Regions from separate parts of the Lelliottia sp. genome, predicted to be linked through region 2. Evidence: predicted binding sites of a transcription regulator. Region 2 holds the regulator's gene; each other region holds the start of a gene.
What was found. The regulator PurR, encoded in region 2, represses purine synthesis genes. The targets are predictions, from matches to a motif close to CANGCAAACGTTTGCNTG.
Positions count from the first base shown of each region.

Region 1 (7,645 bases), on a different contig from region 2:
ATACGCTTGGAGTTAGAGAAGGTCGGCGGATCGATAAAGATCAGGTCGAACTGCTCGTCGGTATCACGCAACCAGCCCAGCACATCGGCTTGCAGCAGACGATGCTGACGCCCGGTCAGGCCGTTGAGGCGCAAGTTGCGCTCCGCCCATTCAAGATAGGTTCGTGACATATCCATCGTTGTCGTGCTGCGCGCGCCACCCAAACCAGCGTGCACGCTCGCGCTGCCGGTATAGGCAAACAGGTTGAGGAAGTCTTTACCCTTGCTCATCTGGCCCAGCATACGACGGGCGATGCGGTGATCCAGGAACAGACCGGTATCCAGATAATCAGTGAGGTTCACCCACAGGCGAGCGTTATATTCGCCCACTTCGATAAAGTCGCCTTTATCGCTCATCTTTTGGTACTGATTGGTCCCTTTTTGACGCTCACGGGTTTTGAGCACCAGTTTGTTAGGTGCGATCCCCAGAACACCAATGGTAGCGGCAATAATATCCAGCAGGCGCTGGCGTGCTTTCTGCGCATCAATCGTCTTCGGCGCAGCATATTCCTGCACCACGATCCAGTCAGCGTAGCGATCTACCGCCACGTTGTACTCAGGCAAATCGGCATCGTACAGGCGATAGCATTCGATCCCTTCCTGCTTCGCCCATTTTTCGAATTTCTTCAGATTCTTACGCAGACGGTTCGCGTAGTCTTCTGCCACGGTTGAAGGTTTGCTGTCGCCCTCTTTCTCCGTGAGGTGATAGTTTTTCTGTACGCAATCCAGCGGGCCGTTTTTGGCTTTAAACTGACGCTCCGCACGCAGTTGCAGGCAGCTCAGCAGTTCCGGAGAACCGCTGAACAGCGAAAGATTCCAGCCGCCGAAATAATCTTTCATTGAGCGGCCCAGCAGGCTGTGCAGCGCAATCAGCGCCGGTTCGCTATCGAGACGCTCGCCATACGGTGGGTTGCTGATAACCGTTCCGTACGGGCCTTTTGGCAGCGGGTTGGTCAGTTGTGCAACATCTTTCACTTCAAACGAGATCAGTTCACCAATGCCAGCACGACGGGCGTTGCTGGCTGCGCGTTCAATCACGCGCGCGTCGCTGTCTGAGCCGTAGAAACGTGAACCGTAATCAGCCAGGCCTTTGCGCGCGCGGACCTGCGCTTCGGCTTTGACTTCTTTCCAGATAGCGTCGTCGTGCTGCGCCCAACCGTTAAAGCCCCACTGCCCGCGGTGCAGGCCAGGCGCGCGATCGGTTGCCATCATCGCCGCTTCAATCAGCAACGTACCGGAGCCGCACATCGGATCCAGCAGTGGTGTGCCCGGCTGCCAGCCAGAACGCATAACAATCGCGGCCGCCAGGTTTTCTTTAATCGGCGCGATACCCGCACGATCGCGGTAACCGCGCTGATGCAAGCCTTCCCCACACAGATCCAGCGAAATGTGTGCAGTCTCTTTGTTCAGCCACACATTAATACGCAGATCCGGGTTTTCGCGATCCACGTTCGGGCGTTCAAGATTTTTGCGCGTGAAGCTATCCACAATCGCATCTTTCACTTTCAGCGCACCGTACTGGCTGTTGCGGATTTCGTCGTTCAGTCCGCTAAAATGCACAGCAAAGGTCGCGCCTGGAGCAAAAATCTCTGTCCAGTCAGTCGCCTGCACGCCGAGATACAGGTCAAGATCGCTGTAGACTTTGCACGCACCCAAAGGCAGCATGATGCGCGACGCCAGACGGCTCCACATCAGGCTCTGGTAAATAAGCCGCGTGTCGCCCTCAAAATGGACACCACCCTGAACGACCTGACACTCGCGTGCGCCAAGGCTTTCCAGTTCAGTTTTTAACAGCTCTTCCAGCCCACGGGCCGTACTGGCAAACAGAGAATTCATATCGTCACTTATTACTCATAGAAAATTGTTGCGCATTATACACAAATTCATTCGATTTGCCTCGCGCCAGCATGGTGGTCAAGCCAACAAAACGGCGCTGCAGCGAATAAAGTGTATATAGATAATCCGGGTGATATGTCATAAAGTTGAAGGCTTATTTTATTGAAGGGAGTGTGCAGTGGCGACGTTATCCAGGCTTTTCATCCATCCAGTCAAATCAATGCGCGGCATTGGCCTGACGCATGCACTCGCAGACGTCAGCGGTTTTGCCTTCGATCGCATTTTTATGGTCACAGAGCCTGACGGAACGTTCATCACTGCGCGCCAGTTTCCGCAAATGGTGCGGTTCATTCCCGCGCCGCTGCATGACGGTTTACATCTCACGGCGCCAGACGGTTCCAGCGTCATTGTGCGCTTCAATGATTTCTTGCCGGTTGATGCACCGACCGAAGTCTGGCGCAATCATTTCACCGCCCGTATTGCCCCCGAAGAGATCAACCGCTGGCTAAGCGGCTTTTTCTCTCGTCCGGTACAGTTACGTTGGGTAGGTCCAGAATTGACGCGCCGCGTTCAGCACTTTGAATCTGTTCCACTTTCCTTTGCCGACGGTTTCCCTTTCCTACTCACCAACGAGGCCTCACTACGAGATTTACAGAATCGTTGTTCCGCGAGCGTGCAAATGGAACAGTTCCGCCCAAATCTGGTGGTGACGGGTGCGCAAGCGTGGGAAGAAGATACCTGGAAAGTGATTCGCATTGGCAGCGTTATCTTCGATGTTGTGAAACCCTGTAGCCGGTGTATTTTCACCACCATCAGCCCGGAGAAAGGTCAAAAGCACCCTTCCGGCGAACCGCTGAAAACATTGCAATCATTCCGAACCGCGCAGGATAACGGCGATGTCGATTTTGGTCAGAACCTGATCCCTCGCTCCAGCGGTGTTATTCGCGCGGGCGATGAAGTCGAAATCCTCTCCACTGGCCCAGGTCGAATTTACGGAGCGGGCGCAGATGCAGATGAAGAAACGGCAGAAGTGGAAGAGCAACCCGTAACAGCGGTGACCCTTCAGTGGCAAGGGCAAACGGTGAAAGGAAACAATCAGCAAGTCTTGCTCGAGCAACTGGAGCAAGCCGGCATTCGCGTTCCTTACTCGTGTCGCGCAGGGATTTGCGGTTGCTGTCGTATCAAATTGATAGAGGGTGAAGTAACGGCATTGAAGAAATCAGCGGTGGGCGAAGACGGCACCATTCTTTGCTGCAGCTGTGTTCCTAAAACATCGCTACAGCTGGAGCTTTAAACGGCCTGCTCCAGGCTAAATGAATCCACACGGAGCTGCGGTTTGAGTCGGTCATTCATGACTTTAATCGCATCACCCAGCTGCATCGTACGCCCGGCAATGATCACGCCGGGCTGTGCAAGCAAACAGAGCGCTGCATTTTCGCCTGGCTCGACCACCAGCAAACTCACCTCTTCCGACGTATCGCTGAGATGTACGCAAGCTGCATCTCCCGTACCCGGCGTCCACGACTGTCCATGAGCCAGAAAATGCCAGCTTTTCGGCATCTGCGGTTTGAGGAAACGAATAGCCACCAGCGCGTTCAATACCAGTTCGGCACGCTGTTCCTTCGTTAGCACGAAGTCGCGGCACTTCTCTTCAAACGAGAAATAAAGGGCGGCATCATCAACACAAAAGCCCGATGGGGCAAAGGCATCAGGAGTCAGCATACGGCGGGCATAGCGAGAACGAAATAACATGCCATTGGCTAAATCGAGCATCATTCGATCGTGCTCTTCACAAAAATACCAACGCCAGTTATCGTCAGGTTTAATTCGCATTTTCCTCTCCCGTCCCTCACATCCTGTACTAAAAATGTCCTGATTATCGCTTCGCTTATAACATCAATAAATAAAAGACCATAATGTCTAAATAAGCAACAATGACGGAATATAAAACAACCAGGGCCGGAAATAAAGCACTGGTTGTCTTATAGAGAGAAAAGTTTAGATATGATTAACGATTTCTTTAATCAATTGAGGGCCTTTAAAAATAAAACCAGAATAGATTTGTACAAGCGTCGCACCCGCAGCCATCTTCTCACGCGCAGCGATGACAGAGTCGATACCACCCACGCCAATAATCGGTAAACGCCCTTTTAATTCTGCAGACAATGCGCGAATAATTTCCGTGCTTTTTAATTGTACCGGACGACCACTTAGCCCACCCATTTCATCCGAATTTTTCATTCCGATGACCAATGAACGATCGAGTGTCGTATTGGTCGCAATAACACCATCGATATTATGGCGAACCAAACTATCGGCAACCTGGATCAATTCTTCTACAGAAAGATCCGGTGCGATCTTTACCGCGACCGGAACATATTTATGGTGAATTGCCTGCAGTTCATTTTGTTTATTTTTAATGGCTGATAACAGATCGTCCAGCGCTTCACCATATTGCAGCGTACGCAAGCCAGGGGTATTTGGCGATGAGATATTCACCGCAATATAACCCGCATAAGCATACACTTTTTCCATACAAATCAGATAGTCATCTTTACCCTGCTCTACCGGCGTATCTTTATTTTTGCCGATATTAATTCCCAGCACGCCGTCAAAATGCGCTTTTTTTACGTTCTCGATCAGATGATCGACGCCGTGATTATTAAAGCCCATTCGATTGATCAACCCTTCGGCTTCAACCAGACGGAACAGTCGCGGTTTGTCGTTACCCGCTTGTGGACGTGGAGTGACGGTGCCGACCTCGATGGAACCAAATCCCATCGCGCCCAGCGCATCAATACACTCGCCGTTCTTGTCCAGGCCAGCAGCCAGACCCAGGGGATTCTTAAATGTCAGCCCCATACATTGAACAGGTTTTTCCTGCACTTTCTGGCGCACCAGCGCTTCCAAAGGTGTGCCTGTGATGCGACGTAACTGCTGGAATGTCAATTCATGAGCGCGCTCGGGATCGAGCTGGAAAAGGGCTTTACGTACGAAGGGGTAATACATGAACTCTCCTGGATTCCGGTGTGCAAACCGGACACGGATTATCAGCGATCGCGGCGTGAAAGGGAATTGACCTGAGGCAAAAAAACGTCTTTCTGCGCAATCGTTTTCCTTTCTGGCGGTTTCTTATGCACTTTCTGGATTTTTAATTCCAGAAAAATCATTTAGTGGAATAACCCCGGAATGTCACACTCCTTAAAATTGTTATCAATGTTAGATAAAAGCAAACAAATAGTTATAAGGAGCATACATGCGCGTCATCACGTTGGCTGGAAGTCCGCGTTTTCCCTCACGTTCCAGTGCCCTGCTGGAATATGCCCGCGAACAGCTGAATTCGCGGGATGTCGAAGTCTGTCACTGGAATCTGCATAACTTTGAGCCTGAAGATTTGTTGTATGCCCGGTTTGAAAGTCCGGCGCTTCAGGCGCTGATTGAGCAACTGAAAGGGGCAGATGGTCTGATTGTAGCGACGCCGATTTACAAAGCCTCGTTTTCCGGCGCGCTAAAAACGCTTCTCGACCTGCTGCCTGAACGCGCGCTGGAGGGAAAAGTCGTCCTTCCGCTGGCAACCGGCGGCACCGTCGCCCATATGCTGGCCGTCGATTATGCCCTCAAGCCGGTGCTCAATGCGTTAAAAGCCCAGGAGATCCTGCACGGCGTGTTCGCGGATGATTCTCAGGTTATCGATTATCAGCATAAGCCGCAGTTCACCCCCAACTTGCATTCGCGTCTTGATAGCGCACTCGAAACGTTCTGGCAGGCATTGCATCGCCGCGATGCTCAAGCCCCGACCTTTGGCCGTCTGAAAGGAGTCGCCCATGTTTAAGCACCTCTTTCGTCTTGGGCTAGCGGGTTTGCTGGCCGTCTCCGCTCTGGCTCATGCGGCGAACTCTGCGCCAGAAAGTTTACGTATCGGCTACCAGAAAGGCAGCATCAGCATGGTGCTGGCAAAGAGTCATCAGCTGCTGGAAAAACGTTATCCGCAGACCCAGTTTTCGTGGATTGAATTCCCGGCTGGCCCGCAAATGCTCGAAGCTCTCAATGTGGGCAGCATTGATTTAGGCAGCACGGGCGATATTCCCCCTATTTTCGCGCAAGCCGCAGGCGCTGATTTGGTCTACGTCGGCGTCGAACCCGCTAAGCCTAAAGCCGAAGTCATTCTGGTGCCTGAAAACAGTCCGATTAAGACCGTAGCGGATCTTAAAGGCCATAAAGTTGCGTTTCAGAAAGGTTCCAGTTCGCACAACCTGCTGCTCCGTGCGCTGCAACAGGCAGGCCTGACGTTCAAGGATATTCAGCCGATCTACTTAAGCCCGGCCGATGCGCGCGCCGCTTTCCAGCAAAATAACGTGGATGCCTGGGCCATTTGGGATCCTTACTATTCTGCGGCTCTGCTGCAGGGTGGCGTTCGCGTTCTGAAAGATGGCGAAACGCTTAAACAGACCGGTTCGTTCTATCTTGCGGCGCGTCCTTATGCCGAAAAGAACGGTGAATTTATTCAAGGTGTGCTGAATACCTTTAGTGAAGCGGATGCGCTCACTCAAAGCCAACGTCAGGAGAGTATCGCCCTGCTCGCAAAAACCATGGGCCTGCCGGAACCGGTGATCGCCAGCTATTTGGATCATCGGCCAATCACCGTGATCAAACCAGTTGATGCCCACACGGTGGTATTACAGCAACAAACCGCGGATCTGTTTTATGAAAACCGTCTGCTTCCGAAAAAGATCGATATTCGCGACCGTATCTGGCAACCCGCTGACAAAGAAGGATCGAAATCATGAGTCTGAATCTGTTCTGGTTTTTACCGACCCACGGTGATGGGCATTATCTTGGTACTGAGGAAGGGGCGCGTCCGGTCGATTACGGCTACCTGCAACAAATCGCGCAAGCCGCAGACAGAATCGGATTCACTGGCGTGCTGATCCCCACTGGCCGCTCCTGCGAAGATGCCTGGCTGGTGGCTGCGGCCATGATCCCGGTCACGCAGCGCCTGAAGTTTTTGGTCGCCCTGCGCCCAAGCGTAGTTTCACCCACCGTTGCTGCACGCCAGGCCGCCACGCTTGACCGACTTTCCAACGGACGTGCGCTGTTTAATCTGGTCACCGGCAGCGACCCAACGGAACTCGCGGGAGACGGCGTCTTCCTTGACCACACCGAACGCTATGAGGCCTCGGCAGAATTCACCCGCGTCTGGCGTCGTCTGCTTGAGGGCGACACCGTCACCTATGAAGGCAAACACATTCGCGTACGTGATGCGAAACTTTATTTCCCGCCCGTGCAGCAGCCGCGCCCTCCTCTTTATTTTGGCGGATCGTCGGACGTTGCACAGGATCTGGCGGCGGAACAGGTCGATCTGTATCTCACCTGGGGCGAACCGCCTGAACAGGTGAAAGAGAAAATTGAACAGGTCCGCGCCAAAGCTGCAGCGCATGGCCGTAAAGTGCGTTTCGGCATCCGTCTGCACGTCATTGTGCGTGAGACGAATCAGGAAGCCTGGCAGGCCGCCGATCGTCTGATTTCACACCTTGATGATGACACTATCGCCAAAGCGCAGGCCGCCCTGGCCAAAACCGATTCAGTGGGCCAGCACCGGATGGCCTCCCTTCACAACGGCAAACGCGAAAATCTCGAAATCAGCCCGAACCTGTGGGCAGGCGTTGGCCTGGTGCGTGGTGGCGCAGGAACCGCGCTAGTGGGTGACGGCCCAACGGTGGCGGCACGCATCAACGAATATGCCGATCTGGGGATCGACAGCTTTATTTTGT
Region 1 is NZ_JAZQNX010000008.1:391,688-399,332, reverse strand. Features, by position in the region: gene rlmKL (bifunctional 23S rRNA (guanine(2069)-N(7))-methyltransferase RlmK/23S rRNA (guanine(2445)-N(2))-methyltransferase RlmL) at 1-1,874, opposite strand, end outside; gene ACKI5T_RS06625 (YcbX family protein) at 2,053-3,168, shown strand; gene zapC (cell division protein ZapC) at 3,165-3,707, opposite strand; gene pyrD (quinone-dependent dihydroorotate dehydrogenase) at 3,873-4,883, opposite strand; gene ssuE (NADPH-dependent FMN reductase) at 5,131-5,706, shown strand; gene ACKI5T_RS06605 (sulfonate ABC transporter substrate-binding protein) at 5,699-6,661, shown strand; gene ssuD (FMNH2-dependent alkanesulfonate monooxygenase) at 6,658-7,645, shown strand, end outside.
Region 1: pyrD (quinone-dependent dihydroorotate dehydrogenase) is a predicted target of PurR. The motif match lies at 4,977-4,994, and genes of this name have one in related genera.

Region 2 (7,645 bases):
GCGCCTGGTGCTGGAAGTGGTTGACACCGTGTGTCAGGAATGGAACCCGGACCGTATCGGTATTCGTGTTTCTCCAATCGGTTCTTTCCAGAATGTGGATAACGGTCCAAACGAAGAAGCTGACGCGCTGTACCTGATTGAAGAGCTGGCGAAACGCGGAATCGCGTATCTGCATATGTCCGAACCAGACTGGGCAGGCGGCGAGCCGTACTCTGATGCCTTCCGTGAAAAAGTCCGCGCACGTTTTCACGGTGTGATCATCGGTGCAGGCGCTTACACGCCAGAGAAAGCAGAAGATTTGATTAACAAAGGGTTGATCGACGCAGTGGCCTTTGGTCGTGATTACATCGCGAACCCTGACCTGGTGGCACGTCTTGAGCGTAAAGTGGAATTAAACCCGCAGCGCCCTGAGAGCTTCTATGGCGGCGGCGCTGAAGGCTACACTGACTACCCTTCTTTATAATCCCTCTGCTGTCCATTGATAGCGGCGATGATTCGCCGCTATACTAAAACATCGTTTCTGTTCAAAAAGATATGCCATTGAGTTGGTTAAGAGGAAATTATGCGCCTACTTCACACGATGCTGCGCGTTGGCAACCTGCAACGTTCTATCGATTTCTACACAAACGTTTTGGGTATGCAACTGCTGCGCACCAGCGAAAACCCGGAATACAAATATTCACTGGCGTTTGTGGGCTACGGCCCGGAAAGCGATGAAGCCGTTATCGAGCTGACCTATAACTGGGATGTCGACAGCTATGAGCTGGGCACCGCCTACGGCCATATCGCGCTGGAAGTGGATAACGCCGCTGAAGCCTGCGAACGCATCCGCAGCAACGGGGGTAACGTCACTCGCGAAGCCGGTCCGGTAAAAGGCGGCACCACCGTCATCGCCTTCGTTGAAGATCCAGACGGTTATAAAATCGAACTGATCGAAGCCAAAGACGCCGGTCGCGGTCTGGGCGATTAATCCCTCCGGGCGCATTTTGCGCCCGTTGTTTTACTGCATCCCCTCTCAAAATTTGCCATAATGCGCACTGCTTTTTTTCCCCTTGTAAGAGACCCTGATGTCCGATAACGCTCAACTTACCGGTCTGTGCGACCGTTTTCGTGGTTTTTATCCTGTTGTTATTGATGTTGAAACAGCTGGATTTAACGCTAAAACCGATGCGCTGCTCGAGATTGCTGCCATCACGCTGAAAATGGATGAACAGGGCTGGCTTACTCCGGACACCACGCTACATTTCCATGTAGATCCTTTCGAAGGCGCCAATCTTCAACCCGAAGCGCTGGCTTTTAACGGCATCGATCCGCATAACCCCTTGCGCGGCGCAGTAAGCGAATATGACGCGTTACACGCCATCTATAAAATGGTGCGCAAAGGGATGAAGGACAGCAATTGCAATCGCGCGATCATGGTGGCGCATAACGCTACGTTCGATCACAGCTTTATGATGGCGGCCTCTGAACGCGCATCATTGAAACGCAACCCGTTCCACCCGTTTGTGACCTTCGACACCGCCGCGCTGAGCGGCCTGGCACTGGGGCAAACGGTGCTGTCTAAAGCCTGTATCACGGCGGGCATTGATTTTGACGGTACGCAGGCGCACTCCGCGCTGTACGATACGGAACGCACTGCGGAATTATTCTGTGAAATAGTGAACCGCTGGAAACGCCTTGGCGGCTGGCCGTTGCCGATGGCTGAAAGCGACAACGATAGCGAAGAATAAAAAAAGCGACCGAAGGGTCGCTTTTTTATGTCTGATGCAAAACGTTACTCTGCGTCAGGTTCTTCGGTTTTGTACTTCGCCGCGGTTTCTTTGATCAACTGCTGCAGTTCGCCACGCTGATACATTTCGATCATGATGTCGCAACCGCCAACCAGCTCACCATCAACCCACAGCTGCGGGAAGGTCGGCCAGTTAGCGTATTTCGGCATTTCAGCACGGATATCCGGGTTTTGCAGGATATCAACGTAAGCAAAACGCTCGCCACACGCTGAAAGCGCCTGTACCGCTTGCGCGGAAAAGCCGCAGCTTGGCAGCTTTGGAGAACCTTTCATGTACAGCAGGATCGGGTTTTCAGCAACCTGGCGCTGAATTTTTTCAATAGTCGTGGTCATTTCTTGCTTCCTTAAACTTCTGTTACGGCAATCGTCTGACATTGTAGCGGTTCAGACCAATATCGGAAAATAACATTTTTGTCACGTTTATATATCTTAACGTGTGTCTGCAGAAGTTGCATTCGCAATATAGTTTAACCCTGCGTTGTCTGTGGCCTTGCTCATAGTGTGAGCAAAAGCGCTTCAGTTTGGCGAAAATATTTGCACTTGCTAGCGAAACGCGATTTTAGATCTAAAAAGAGACTTAACGAATTAGGTTTATATAGATTAGAATCGACGGGCTTTGTAAATCACACGCAGGTATTATTGATGACCTGCAACAACCAGGGGAATGCCCAGTGGCGCGGATAAATAAAATCTCGATCACGCTCTGTGCTTTACTGTTTACAACACTTTCATTCACGCCGATGGCTAACGCCTCTGAGCAGGCGCGGCATTCGGCCGTACAAAAAACGCATCTGGCGAAAAGCACAGAACGTAAGAAAAAAACCACTACCAAAAACGAAAAGAAAAAAACAGCGAATCACAAGCAGCAAACCGTTTCCAACAAGACCAGCAAGCCTGCCGCCAAGAAAACCCGCAAAACCTCCCGTACTGCCTCAACTCTCGTCACTGAAAAATGCACCGTGCGAAAAGGGCATAAATCAAACTGTCTGAAAGTGGGGAAAACGGCGAAACTATCAGAAGTGCATAAAGTCCGTGTGCAGAAGGCACAAAAAACGGCCATGAATAAACTGATGGGACAAATTGGCAAGCCTTACCGTTGGGGTGGCACCTCGCCGCGTACCGGTTTTGATTGCAGCGGCCTGGTTTATTACGCCTACAAAGATTTAGTGAAATTCCGCATCCCACGTACCGCGAATGAGATGTACCACCTGCGTGATGCGGCATCCGTCAATCGTGGCGAACTGGAGAGCGGCGATTTAGTGTTCTTCCGTACTCAGGGTCGCGGCACCGCCGATCACGTTGGCGTTTATGTGGGCAACGGAAAATTCATTCAGTCCCCACGCAGCGGCCAGGATATTCAGATAACCTCCCTTAGCGAAGATTATTGGGTCCGCCACTACGTTGGCGCGCGCCGTGTCATGACGCCGAAAACCATCCGCTAATCCCTGCCCTGTCGCGCTGTCGGCAGGGTAAGTTCCTCTTTTGCCGATCCCTTCAATTTGCTACTCTACCCTTACACTCAATAGGGTTATTGGGTGTGCATAAAATAATAAGGAGAGAAGCAATGTCGTTCGAATTACCTGCATTACCGTATGCAAAAGACGCCCTGGTCCCCCATATTTCCGTGGAAACCCTGGAGTACCATTACGGCAAACATCATCAGACCTATGTCACCAACCTGAACAATCTGATCAAAGATACGGCCTTTGAAGGGAAAACCCTGGAAGAGATCGTACGCAGCTCAGAGGGGGGTGTATTCAATAACGCCGCGCAGGTCTGGAATCACACGTTCTACTGGAACTGTCTGGCGCCAAACGCAGGCGGAGAGCCGACTGGCGAGCTGGCAACTGCCATCAATAACGCTTTCGGTAGCTTTGCAGACTTTAAAGCGAAGTTTACGGATGCGGCGGTTAAGAACTTTGGTGCAGGCTGGACCTGGCTGGTCAAAGAAGCGGATGGCAAACTGGCGATCGTGTCGACGTCCAACGCAGGAACACCGTTGACCACTGCTGCCACACCGCTGATGACCGTCGATGTGTGGGAACACGCTTACTATATTGATTACCGTAACGCTCGCCCAAACTATCTGGAACATTTCTGGGCGCTGGTGAACTGGGAATTTGTTGCGAAGAACTTCGCCGCGTAAAAGACACGCAGAAGGGGTAACCCTTCTGCGTTTTTATCACTCTGTTGCGCAATCCGGTTGCGGTTGTTTGCGCCCGGACAACAGCACCAACAGCAGACCCAGCCCGGCGATGATCGCTCCCATAACCGGAACAAAGCTGTAACCCAGCCCCGCGGAGATCACCGCGCCCCCCGCCGCTGCGCCAAGCGCATTGCCCAGGTTAAACGCCCCGATATTGACTGAAGACGAAAGCCCTGGTGCTTCGTGAGCTACACGCATCACTCGCATCTGCAACGGCGGTACCACCGCAAACGTGGCTGCGCCCCAAACCACCATGGCGATAGCGGCTCCGAACTCATTACGTGCTAACCACGGAATGGCGACCATGATGACGATCAGCAGGGTTAAAAATCCTTTCAACGTGCCGCTCACCGAACGGTCGGCCAGCTTGCCGCCCAGATAGTTGCCGATGGTGAAGCCCACACCAATCAATACCAACATTGCCGTCACAAAGAACGGTGTGGCATGCGTGATGTCGTGCAGCACGGGTGAAATATAGGTATAGAGCGTAAACATGGCTCCAGCGCCCAGCACCGTCGTCAACAGCGCTGACAGCACCTGCGGGCGGAGCAGAACCGACAGCTCTTTGCGTACGTCCGGACGCTCGCCTGCCCCACCTTTCGGCAACGAGAAGAACAGCGCGATCATCGCCACGACACCCAGCATCGCTGTGGCGAGGAACGACATACGCCAGCCGATGACTTCACCCAGCCAGGTCGCCGCCGGCACGCCGCCAATATTCGCTATCGTGAGCCCCATAAACATCGTGGCGACCGCGCTGGCCTGCTTGTGCTTAGGCACTACGCTCGCGGCCACCACCGACCCCAGGCCAAAGAATGCGCCATGATTGAGGCTGGTCAAAATGCGCGACAACAGGAGGGTGGTGTAGTCCGGAGAGAGTGCCGAAAGCACATTCCCCAATGTGAAAATGGCCATCAGGAAAATAAGCGCATTTCGACGCGCGCGATGCGAAAGCAGTAACGTCATCAAAGGCGCACCGATCATCACGCCAATGGCATAAGCACTGATCAGCATTCCCGCCGCAGGAATAGAAACATCCATCCCTTTAGCAATAACCGGTAGCAGCCCCATTGGGGAGAACTCGGTGGTGCCAATCCCAAATGCGCCAATCGCGAGGGCCAGCAGTGGAAAATTGATTTTCATTCATTAACTCCGGAAACCGTGTCATTACGCGACACAGAAAAAACATGTCGAAAGCATGACAGCAATCACAAAAAATGAGAAGTTAACAAATTGGCAAAAGATTATTGTCGGGAGAGTAACAATCGAAGGAAGAAAACGAGGGAGAAGGCTCTCCCCCGCCTGAATCAGTGCAGAATAGCCGTAAAACTTGCCGCAACAATCAAACCCAGCACGATAATCGTGGTCGTTAACGAAAACTTAAGATCGGTATTCATCAATTTTTCTCCTTTTAATCCCCACATGAAAAGTGAGCTTGCTCATTTTTACACAGTTTCGCTCAAAAATCTTCCTCGATTTAGGCTCATAACCGTTTTTGCGCTTCCCCTTTTCATCAAGATAGGACAAAATTCCACGCTAAATTTATAAGCGTACCGGCCACTGACCCCCTCCTGACGTCCTGTGTCGTTTTCCCGGCGTATCGCAATTCAATTTGCGAGATTAGGGTGAGAGAAGGCAAACGTTTACCTCTCAATTTATCAGGAGCTTAGGATATGGTCTGGAGTGACAGCTAATGGCAACAATTAAAGATGTAGCGAAACGCGCAAACGTTTCCACTACAACCGTATCACATGTAATTAACAAAACCCGTTTCGTGGCGGAAGAGACGCGCAACGCCGTTTGGGCCGCAATCAAAGAATTGCACTACTCCCCTAGCGCCGTGGCTCGCAGCTTGAAAGTAAATCACACCAAGTCGATTGGTCTGCTGGCGACCAGCAGCGAAGCCGCCTATTTCGCCGAAATTATCGAGGCAGTAGAAAAAAACTGCTTCCAGAAAGGCTATACCCTGATTCTGGGAAATGCCTGGAACAGCCAGGAAAAACAGCGCGCTTACCTGTCGATGTTGGCGCAAAAGCGCGTCGATGGCCTGTTGGTCATGTGTTCTGAATACCCTGAATCCGTGCTGTCGATGCTGGAAGAGTACCGTCATATCCCGATGGTGGTGATGGATTGGGGCGATACGCGCGCTGATTTTACCGATTCCGTCAACGATAACGCCTTTGAAGGCGGGTACATGGCTGGCCGTTACCTGATTGAACGCGGTCATCGCGAGATTGGTGTCATCCCCGGTCCGCTGGAGCGTAATACCGGTGCAGGCCGCCTGGCGGGCTTTATGAAAGCCATGGAAGAAGCGCTGATTACCGTTCCGGAAAACTGGATTGTCCAGGGTGACTTTGAACCGGAATCAGGCTACCGCGCAATGCAGCAGATCGTTTCGCAGCCGCATCGTCCGACTGCCGTATTCTGTGGCGGTGATATTATGGCAATGGGCGCGCTTTGCGCCGCCGATGAGCTTGGTTTGCGCGTCCCGCAGGATATTTCCGTGATCGGGTATGATAACGTGCGCAACGCTCGCTACTTTACTCCCGCGCTGACGACGATTCACCAGCCGAAAGACTCTTTGGGTGAAACGGCATTCAACATGCTGATGGATCGTATCGTCAGCAAACGTGAAGAGTCTCAATCAATTGAAGTCCATCCGCGCCTGATTGAACGTCGCTCCGTCGCTGACGGTCCGTTCCGCGATTACCGTCGTTAATCGTTTCTACGGGGCCGGTTATTCCGGCTCCCGTAACCACTCTCTGTTCAACGTTTCGCTATCCCCCAAATAATCCAGCAGCCAGGCCAGCGCAGGAGACATATCGTTTTGCTGCCATGTCAGGCAGCAGGCCGCATCCGGGAACGGATTTTCAAGCTCAAGCGCCACCCATTCTCCGCGATCAATCCGTGGACGCGCGAAATGTACGGGCACCATCCCCACACACAGCCCAGCCGACAAACAGGTTGCCGATGATTCCCAGTCTGGCGCGACGACCCGCCGCTGGTTATCAAGCAGCCAGGTGATGCGTTTTGGCAGCGAGCGCGACGTATCCTCCATCACCAGCGACGGCCAGTTGCGCAACACGTCGTCACTCAGCGGCCCGTCCATCGCAGCCAGAGGATGATCGCTTGCCACCACGCAGCTCCAGCTCAGCGTTCCCATATCCCTAAAGGCGTAACGCCCCCCGACGGGAATGGCCTGCGTCGCGCCGATCGCCATCTCCACCCTGCCGTCCGATAGCGCATCCCATACGCCATTAAACACTTCCTGGGACACGCGAAGTTCTACATCTGAGAAATGCCGGTAGAAATCAACCACCATCTGCCGCGTCCGTTCAGGTTTTACGATGTTATCCACCGCAATAGAAAGATGACCGCGCCAGCCATTGGCAATCTGCTGGCACTGTTCACGCGTGATCATCATTTTTTTGATAACAGATCGGCCTTCTTTCAAAAACCATACGCCAGCGGGGGTCAGAACGACATCGCGATGACGGCGTTCGAACAGCGGTACCGCCAGCCACTCCTCCATCTGACGCACCGTATAGCTTACGGCAGAAGGTACGCGATGCAGTTCCTGCGCGGCTCCGCTAAAGCTGCCATTTCGGGCGACAGCATCCACGACTTCTAAAGAATATTCAGACCACATT
Region 2 is NZ_JAZQNX010000001.1:170,459-178,103, forward strand. Features, by position in the region: gene ACKI5T_RS00895 (alkene reductase) at 1-463, shown strand, start outside; gene gloA (lactoylglutathione lyase) at 563-970, shown strand; gene rnt (ribonuclease T) at 1,068-1,730, shown strand; gene grxD (monothiol glutaredoxin 4) at 1,775-2,122, opposite strand; gene ACKI5T_RS00915 (C40 family peptidase) at 2,461-3,231, shown strand; gene sodB (superoxide dismutase [Fe]) at 3,354-3,935, shown strand; gene ACKI5T_RS00925 (MFS transporter) at 3,972-5,138, opposite strand; gene ACKI5T_RS00930 (YnhF family membrane protein) at 5,303-5,392, opposite strand; gene purR (HTH-type transcriptional repressor PurR) at 5,689-6,714, shown strand; gene punR (DNA-binding transcriptional activator PunR) at 6,733-7,644, opposite strand.

Region 3 (7,645 bases), on a different contig from region 2:
CCATGCCGCCTTCCCAGCGGGAAGTGAACTGACGCAGCGCGATGCCCTGTGGGCCGAACTCCGCATTCAGAATCGGGTCGAAAAGATGCAGCGACCCGTAGATAAACTCGCTGGCGTTCATGGATAAACGCCCTTCCTGCGTCTGCCAGTCGCCTTTGCTCAGCGTCAGGTTGCGCAGACTTAAATCGAGATCGGTGACCGCCCAGTCGGGTCCTTGCAGACGCGCATCGGTGACGTCGAGACGGCCCACCTGCAACGATGGCAGCGTGGTGATCGGGGCAAAGAGATCCAGAAGCGATTTGTCACTTTGCAAGCGAATATCGTTGAGTCGCAGGGTGTCGATAACCCAACCGCCATCAGCGTTGCGCCCCGCAATGCCGGTGAGCGATCCGCGCGCCATATCCGCGCCGATGGTGCTCAGAATCACTTCTTTACCGTTGAGTTCGCCCTGAATGAGCACGTTGCTGGCAGGCACGCCGTTGAGCGTGAGCGATCCGGCGCTCATCTGAATATGCGCTTTTTTACCCAGCACGTTGCCCGCTTCTGGTTGCCATGGGCTTACGCCGCCGGTGACTTTTTGCGCGCTCAGGTCCCACTCGGTATTCGGGCTGTTAAACGCCATATTATTCAATTGCAGCCGGTCGGCCTGGAAAGGTAACGGCGCAGTCTGCGGGGAGAGATTTAACGTGCCGTCGCGCAGCGTGATGGTATCCATATGCAGTGGATCGGTGACTTGTCGGCTGCTCAGGCCGATATCGACAGTTTTGGCAACTAACGTTGCGGGTTTGCCGTCGCGGCCAAAGGTGACGTTTTCCAGAATGATATGTGAAGGCGATGAAAAGCGGTGATCCATCAGGTCGAAGTTAAGCTCGTAATCAGTATTTACCGTGACCCAACTACTGACCTGAGCCGCGCCCCAGCGGGTTTGCACCAGAATATAGAGGGCCAGGATTACGATCAGTACCGCAATCAGAATCCAGATGAGCAGCTTTCCAATAAATTTCATGGTCTTCCATCCCGTCAAACGCACATAAAGGAGTTATGCACGATTTATGCGCAATCCTCAAGGCGGGAATGGTGTATTTAGATTTCACGGCAGGCCGTTAATGCCTGCCGTGAAGGAGAATCAGTTTTTTTCAGGCGGGAAAACGAGGTTCAGAACGATAGCGGTGATACCGCCCGCGGCGATGCCCGAGGAGAGCAGGTTTTTCACCCAATCTGGCGCGAACTGCAGGATCAGCGGCTGCTGAGACACACCCAGGCCGACGGCTAGGGACAGCGCGATAATCATGATTGCGCGGCGGTTCAGCGGCTCACGCGACACGATGCGAACGCCAGATGCCGCGATGGTGCCGAACATCACAAGCGTTGCGCCACCCAGAACCGGTTCCGGAATATGCTGTACAAAACCACTCACTGCCGGGAACAGGCCGAGCACGATCAGCATCAGCGCAACCACAAAGCCCACATAGCGGCTGGCTACGCCGGTCAACTGGATCACGCCGTTGTTCTGGCCGAAGCAGGAGTTCGGGAAAGTATTGAACACCGCCGAGACGAATGAATTCAAACCGTTCGCCAGCACGCCGCCCTTCAGACGCTTCATATAAACCGGGCCAGAAACGGGCTGCTCGGAGACGTCAGAGGTCGCCGTGATATCGCCGATGGTTTCCAGAGAGGTAATCATAAAGACCAGCATCAGCGGCAGGAGCAGGTTCCAGTCGATGCCCAGGCCGTAATAGAGCGGCGTCGGCACCATAATCATTGGGCTGTGAGTTGGCGCGGTATTTTCCGGCAACATGCCCAGCGCCCACGCCATTAAATACCCGGCGGCCATGGCGATCACCAGGGAAGCCACGCGCAGATACGGGTTACGCTGACGGTTGAGCAGAATAATGATGGCCAGCACAACGCCCGCCAGCAGCAGGTTTTTCGGTGCGCCAAAGGTGTTATCGCTCATCGCCGCGTAGCCGCCACCGATGGACGTCAGGCCCACCTGAATCAACGACAGGCCGATAATCATCACCACCACGCCGGAAACCAGCGGTGTAATAACGCGGCGCGCCATGTGCAGCACGCGGGAGATAACCATTTCCGTGCAGCTTGCCAGCATCAGCGTGCCGAACAGCGCCGCCATCATCGTTGGCACATCTGCGCCGCCGGTTTTGAGTGCCGTTCCGCCCATAATCAGCGGTGCAACAAAGTTAAAGCTGGTGCCCTGGATTGAGAGCAAACCCGATCCCACCGGACCCCAGGCTTTGATCTGAATAATCGACGCCACACCGGAGGCGAAGAGGGACATGCTGATGATGTGCTGGGTATCCTGCGCCGGTAGCCCAAGCGCCTGACAAATCAGCAGCGCCGGGGTGATCACCGCCACAAACATGGCCAGCAGATGCTGACAGGCGGCGAACAGAGTCTGCGCCAGCGGGGGGCGGTCTTCGAGGCGGTAGATTAATTCACTGTTATGCTGAATCTGCGCAATCGGTTGCGCATCTTGAGACTCTATGGCGTTAGCGGACATCGGTGGCAATCCCACGGTGGAAAAGCGGGCATTTTATCTGACCAGATGGTAAAAGCAAACGGTTGCGAGCGAAAAAAGAAACAGGTTTAGCCGGTAAGCGTTTTGCGTGAGATCTGACGACGAATAAGGGTTATCTGCGCATCAACGCGATGTGCGAAGAATGAATCTGAGGCAGAAGTGTGGTTTCAGTGGGCAAAAAAACCATCCGAAGATGGTCTTGAGGGATGACAGACGTTCGACTTCGATAGTCACCGCAGTGTTGATGTTACCCACTGCGTCCTGACCTTTGAGCTGGACCATCTGCAGGGCAAAAACGGTGTCAGTGGTAGCCGGTAACAACCCGGTGTTCACTTCCACAGGCTTGTTATCCGCATCAAAAATGCCGATTGCGACGCCTTTAGCGGCCGTCGCGTCAGTCAGGCTGTTTGCCAGCGCGGTACCGTCGGCGTTATCCGCCGTGCCGGAGAAGCGATAGGCAATTTTGCCCTGAGCAACCATTGCCGTGCATTGATCGCCACCTTCAATTGACATGTGAATATTCACAGGGCTAGTGGCGTTATCGTCTTGCATCTTCAATGATCACGGGTATATAACCGATCCTGTCAGGGACAGTGGATTAAAGATAATTGAGTTTAATCACCAGCAGAGCTTCAGCCTTACCGGGCATAACAGGCCCCTCCGTTCGTGCATAGCTTACACTGACGGGTAGCGGGTATGACTGACCGTTTGCTGCAAAATCCATAATATTGACCGGCTGCCCAATTGGTAGCGGGTTGCTTTGATACCACAATTGCAACCCTATCCCGGTTGCGCTACCCGGCACATCCTTTAATTGCAAAATCCCCCGGGCGGTATCCCATGCACGTCCGAATACTGTCATCGACACATTATTCACATTCCCGGAACACTGAAGCGAAATGCCCAGTGGGGCAGAGTTCATGCGTTTTGCACTTAACAATTTATCTGGCTGGGTATGAGGCAAAGCGACAATCTGCTGTTCCAGGTTGAGATCACAATGGGCATCAGGAAGATGCCCACGCAGGGCCATTCTGACCATACTTTTTTGCTGACCCTGGGCGTCATAGAACGTCAGTAACTGTGGCGCCTGCCAGGTCACTACGCCGCCTGGAGCAACTTCTGCCATCTTGATCAGTTCGATTTTCAGTAACACATCACTGGCGCGCAGCGTTTTGTCGGCCGCTAACGGACCCTGAACCTGACTGTTTAACGGTTTCCATGCGTTAAACCCGGCGTGGCGGATAAAGAAGCTGACGCGGATGCCAATGCCTGGCATGCTGGTTTCATACACATGATCCCCGGTCATTGTTCCTGTCATCAGGCCGTTCACGGTAACAGGCCGATTTTCACCGGGTTTACCACACAGCAACTCTGCGTCGTTATGCGCCAGATTGCCCAGTATGCCGCGTTTGACATACAAGGTACTGCCAACGGGGGCGGTTTCTATATCCTTTTGGAGCACCGCATCCATGTCGATGGAGAGCACCCCGGCGGTATTGTCATTACAGCAATGGCCGTACGTCGAAAAAATACACAGGCCAAGGGCAAGTAAATGGGGAAAAATAGATTTCAGGCTCATCGCGCGCATCCTTAATGGCATTCCAGCGTGATCATGGTGACAAGCATCTCTGCCGTCTCTTCAGACAGTTTGAAAGGCGCACGGCAGCTTTGATTATTTTCAAGCGAGACCCGTAATTCGCCCTCTTCCTGAGCGCCATCAAAATAGACAACGCCCTGGTCGCCAACGAAAAAGCGGCCCGGCGAACCCTCCAGCGTAACCATTGAACCAAACGGCAGCGCTATACCATTTGTGGTAAGCGTTGCCATAACCTTGCGGCCTGAAGTGGCTTCAAACTGCGCCAGCACGATGGCATCTTTCGTCGGTACGACGGTGGTGGAGATGCTTTTCAGCGTCACATGGCGGTCAACTTTGTGAGGATCGAATTGGATCTGCTCTCGGCTGTAAGGTGAAATATCTGGAACGGCGGTATAACCGCGCCAGTCGGTACTGAGATTTTTTCCGTTGGTTAAACCGGTGTGCGCAGCGCCAGGGGCACTGACCAGCGCCTGCGCGCCTTGTGCATAAGGGGCAAACGTCAGGCCGTGACGGTGCAGGATCATGCCGCCGTTCATACCCCAGGTGACTTGTTTGCGGTCAGGATCCTGGTTGTAAGCGACAGTCGCGTTGCCCATCCGTCCGTCATATCCCAGATTGAGGCTGCCGTTGTCGCCGCTGGTGCCGCCATCTTTTTTGTCATAACCCATTTTTACGCCATAGTTCAGTGCATTGGCGTCAAGAAGATAACCCGTCACGCCAAGTGACTGAGATACATCTTTTTTAAGGTTTCCGTTGGCCATATACGTTACTGACGGCCTGGAGAGGAAATCACTAAATGTACCCGACACGCTCAGGGTCACCTGTTTGTCCCAGTCGCTATCACTCCGGTCTTTAGACATGTTGAACCCCAGTGACAGGCTGTATTTATCAATCTGCAAATTCAGCCCCGTCTGGTACATCTTATTGCTGTTGTCGTTCTGATAGCGGGTATTGTTCGCCGACAGGTAAAATGAGCGCCCGGCACCCATATTCTGGTTTATCGACAGTGATGTCTGGCTGGATAACGTGCTGTCATCGTCGTTGTTGCCATCATTTTCCATTTTCAGTGAATCTGCCAGCGAGCGGAAACTACCGGAATAACGGCGATCGGTAAGCTGGATAGTGGTATCCGTCGGCGTAATGTAATTGGCATAGGAGAGGCGAAGGCTATTCCCCTGGCTGGCCGATTGCTGGCGGCTTGCTGCCCGGGATTTCTCAAAGGTGATATCTTCTGACAAGGCCCCTGCCAACCCTAAATCAAGCCCAAGCCCGAGGTTCAAGGCGTGATAGCGATCGGTGCTCATGGCTCCGCTTAGCAGCGTCATATTGTAGGGTAGTCCATATGCCAGCGTCGCCTGGGCAACATCCGGCGATGACACGGAGTTTGTACCCTCGTCAGCGGAATAACGGCCTAAAGCGAGATTGTATTTGATCTGCTTCGCACGCAGCAGCGTAGGGACCGAAGCGTATGCCTGGACATAATGGGTTTCCGAACCATCTGCTTCTGTGATGGTAACGTCGAGGTTGCCTCCGGTTGAAACCGGGGTGAGCTGGTTGATAGCAAAGGGACCAGGAGGAACATTGGTTTGATAAATAATATTGTCGTGATCGCGAATGGTCACTTTGGCATTGCTCTTCGCAATACCGCGCACAGTCGGCGCAAACCCTGACATATTGCCAGGATACATATCCATGTCGGTTGCAAGCTGTACGCCATTGATGCGCACGCTGTCAAAGGTGTCGCCACCGGTAAAAGTATCACCCATGACCAATTCCCCTTTCAGAGCGGCGATGGCGCGTTCAACATAGGTACTATTACTGCTCCACTTCGCAGACTTTCCTTCCTCCGAAGACACAGAGCCGTTATTACGTAACCGCCACGCGCCGAGGTTGATACCATTCATCAGGTTTGCGAAGGTTTCCGACCCCGTGCCACTGTGGCCTGCAATATCGCGAGACCCGGATATTTGGTATTCCGTCATCAGGGCAGGGATCCCTTCGTCCCACTCGTCTGCTGGCACCTCGTCATCGCTAATTTGCAATAGCATGGCCTGGGGAATAGTAATCGAGACCTTCATTTGGGCCTGATTGAAATGGGATTCGGCCTGTTCAATCGCTTTTGCCAGCGTTACACATTCAGCATGATCAAAATCAGAGTCGTTAAGCGTTACGCCCTGAGCCGAGAAGTCCACCCCAATACTCTTATAATCTTTATACGTCAGGCACGGGGTTGCATTTCCCTTCACATCTTTAGCTAAGAACAAATCTCGGGCACCAAACTCTTTATCATTAACCTTCAGCCTGACGTGATAACTGCCTTCATTAAAGGTATTACTCATAATCTTATCCAGATTATTAATCGTCGGAGCACCGCCAATAGCATTAAGCATAGCGGCGTCATAATGATCGGCAGAGAAGGCTATTTTTCCGGAAAATAAAACCAGCCCAACAACGGCGAAGTTAAAAAATTTAGTCAGGGGCTGCATAACAAAACTTACTCAAATTTATGATTTAAACGAAAAAGGTTTGCTGCTAACGCCAAAATCGTTAATACCAGACCAGGTAACAGTGAAACCAGCGGTGCTATTCTTAATTGAGAACGCTTTACTGCCTTTGGGGGGGATGACGCTATTATTGGTTTCTGCCGAAATCTTAATTTCTTCACCATTAATCGTGATTTTATCGAGGACCGCATAATTAGGAGAGTTATTCGTCGCCTTCACCTCGCCTGCAGAGGATTTGCTCCAGGTAATATTTTTGATAGTGGCTTCATTATTATCGGGCACGCCTGTTGGACGGAAAATGACTTTGATACGCTCAATAACGGCAACGGCCAGTTTGTTTTTTAGACTGACCTCACTATCCGTGAGGGAAGGAATGGATCGGACGTTTAACCAGAGCAGAGTTTCACGGTCGGTCGGTAGCCCACTTCCCTGGTAGATAATCTGGGTGATGCTTTCACTACCCGCGGTGAGCTGGAACAGCGGGGGGGTCACCACAAAAGGAAGCTTTTTACCGGTATAATCCGGGTTGCCGTTTGCATCCACCCAGCTTTGTACCAAATAATTACGTTTATCGGCATTGATTACCGTGATGGTCGCATCCGGTTCCGCTTGGCGATAAATGAGTCTGTTGGCACTGAGTGAAACAGATGCGTACGCATTGGGTAAAAAAGTGCCCAGCAGAATCAGTGGAAGTACAACCGATTTTATTTTCATATTATATATGCCATCAATAACTATTAATAAAAAAGCTGGCATATGATTTGCCAGCTTGGTGAGGGGAGTTAAGTTCAGAGATAGTTTATTTTTACAGAAACATCCGCTGAAACATTACCCGGTGAAACCATGCCGGGGTCATCACGTACCACGCCAGTGACGAGCATAATACGGCGAGTTCCATCAGTGCCAGAACCAGAGGCATCAAATGAAATTGTCTCCCCGGTATTTGCGTCAATATAATCCCAATTTCCTTCCTGATCATATCCCCAGAAACCAATAGCAGCATTG
Region 3 is NZ_JAZQNX010000034.1:5,250-12,894, forward strand. Features, by position in the region: gene ACKI5T_RS16550 (AsmA family protein) at 1-1,006, opposite strand, end outside; gene ACKI5T_RS16555 (NCS2 family protein) at 1,127-2,521, opposite strand; gene ACKI5T_RS16560 (fimbrial protein) at 2,663-3,052, opposite strand; gene ACKI5T_RS16565 (fimbrial protein) at 3,138-4,118, opposite strand; gene ACKI5T_RS16570 (fimbria/pilus outer membrane usher protein) at 4,130-6,475, opposite strand; gene ACKI5T_RS16575 (molecular chaperone) at 6,641-7,396, opposite strand; gene ACKI5T_RS16580 (fimbrial protein) at 7,429-7,645, opposite strand, start outside.
Region 3: ACKI5T_RS16555 (NCS2 family protein) is a predicted target of PurR. The motif match lies at 2,573-2,590, and genes of this name have one in related genera.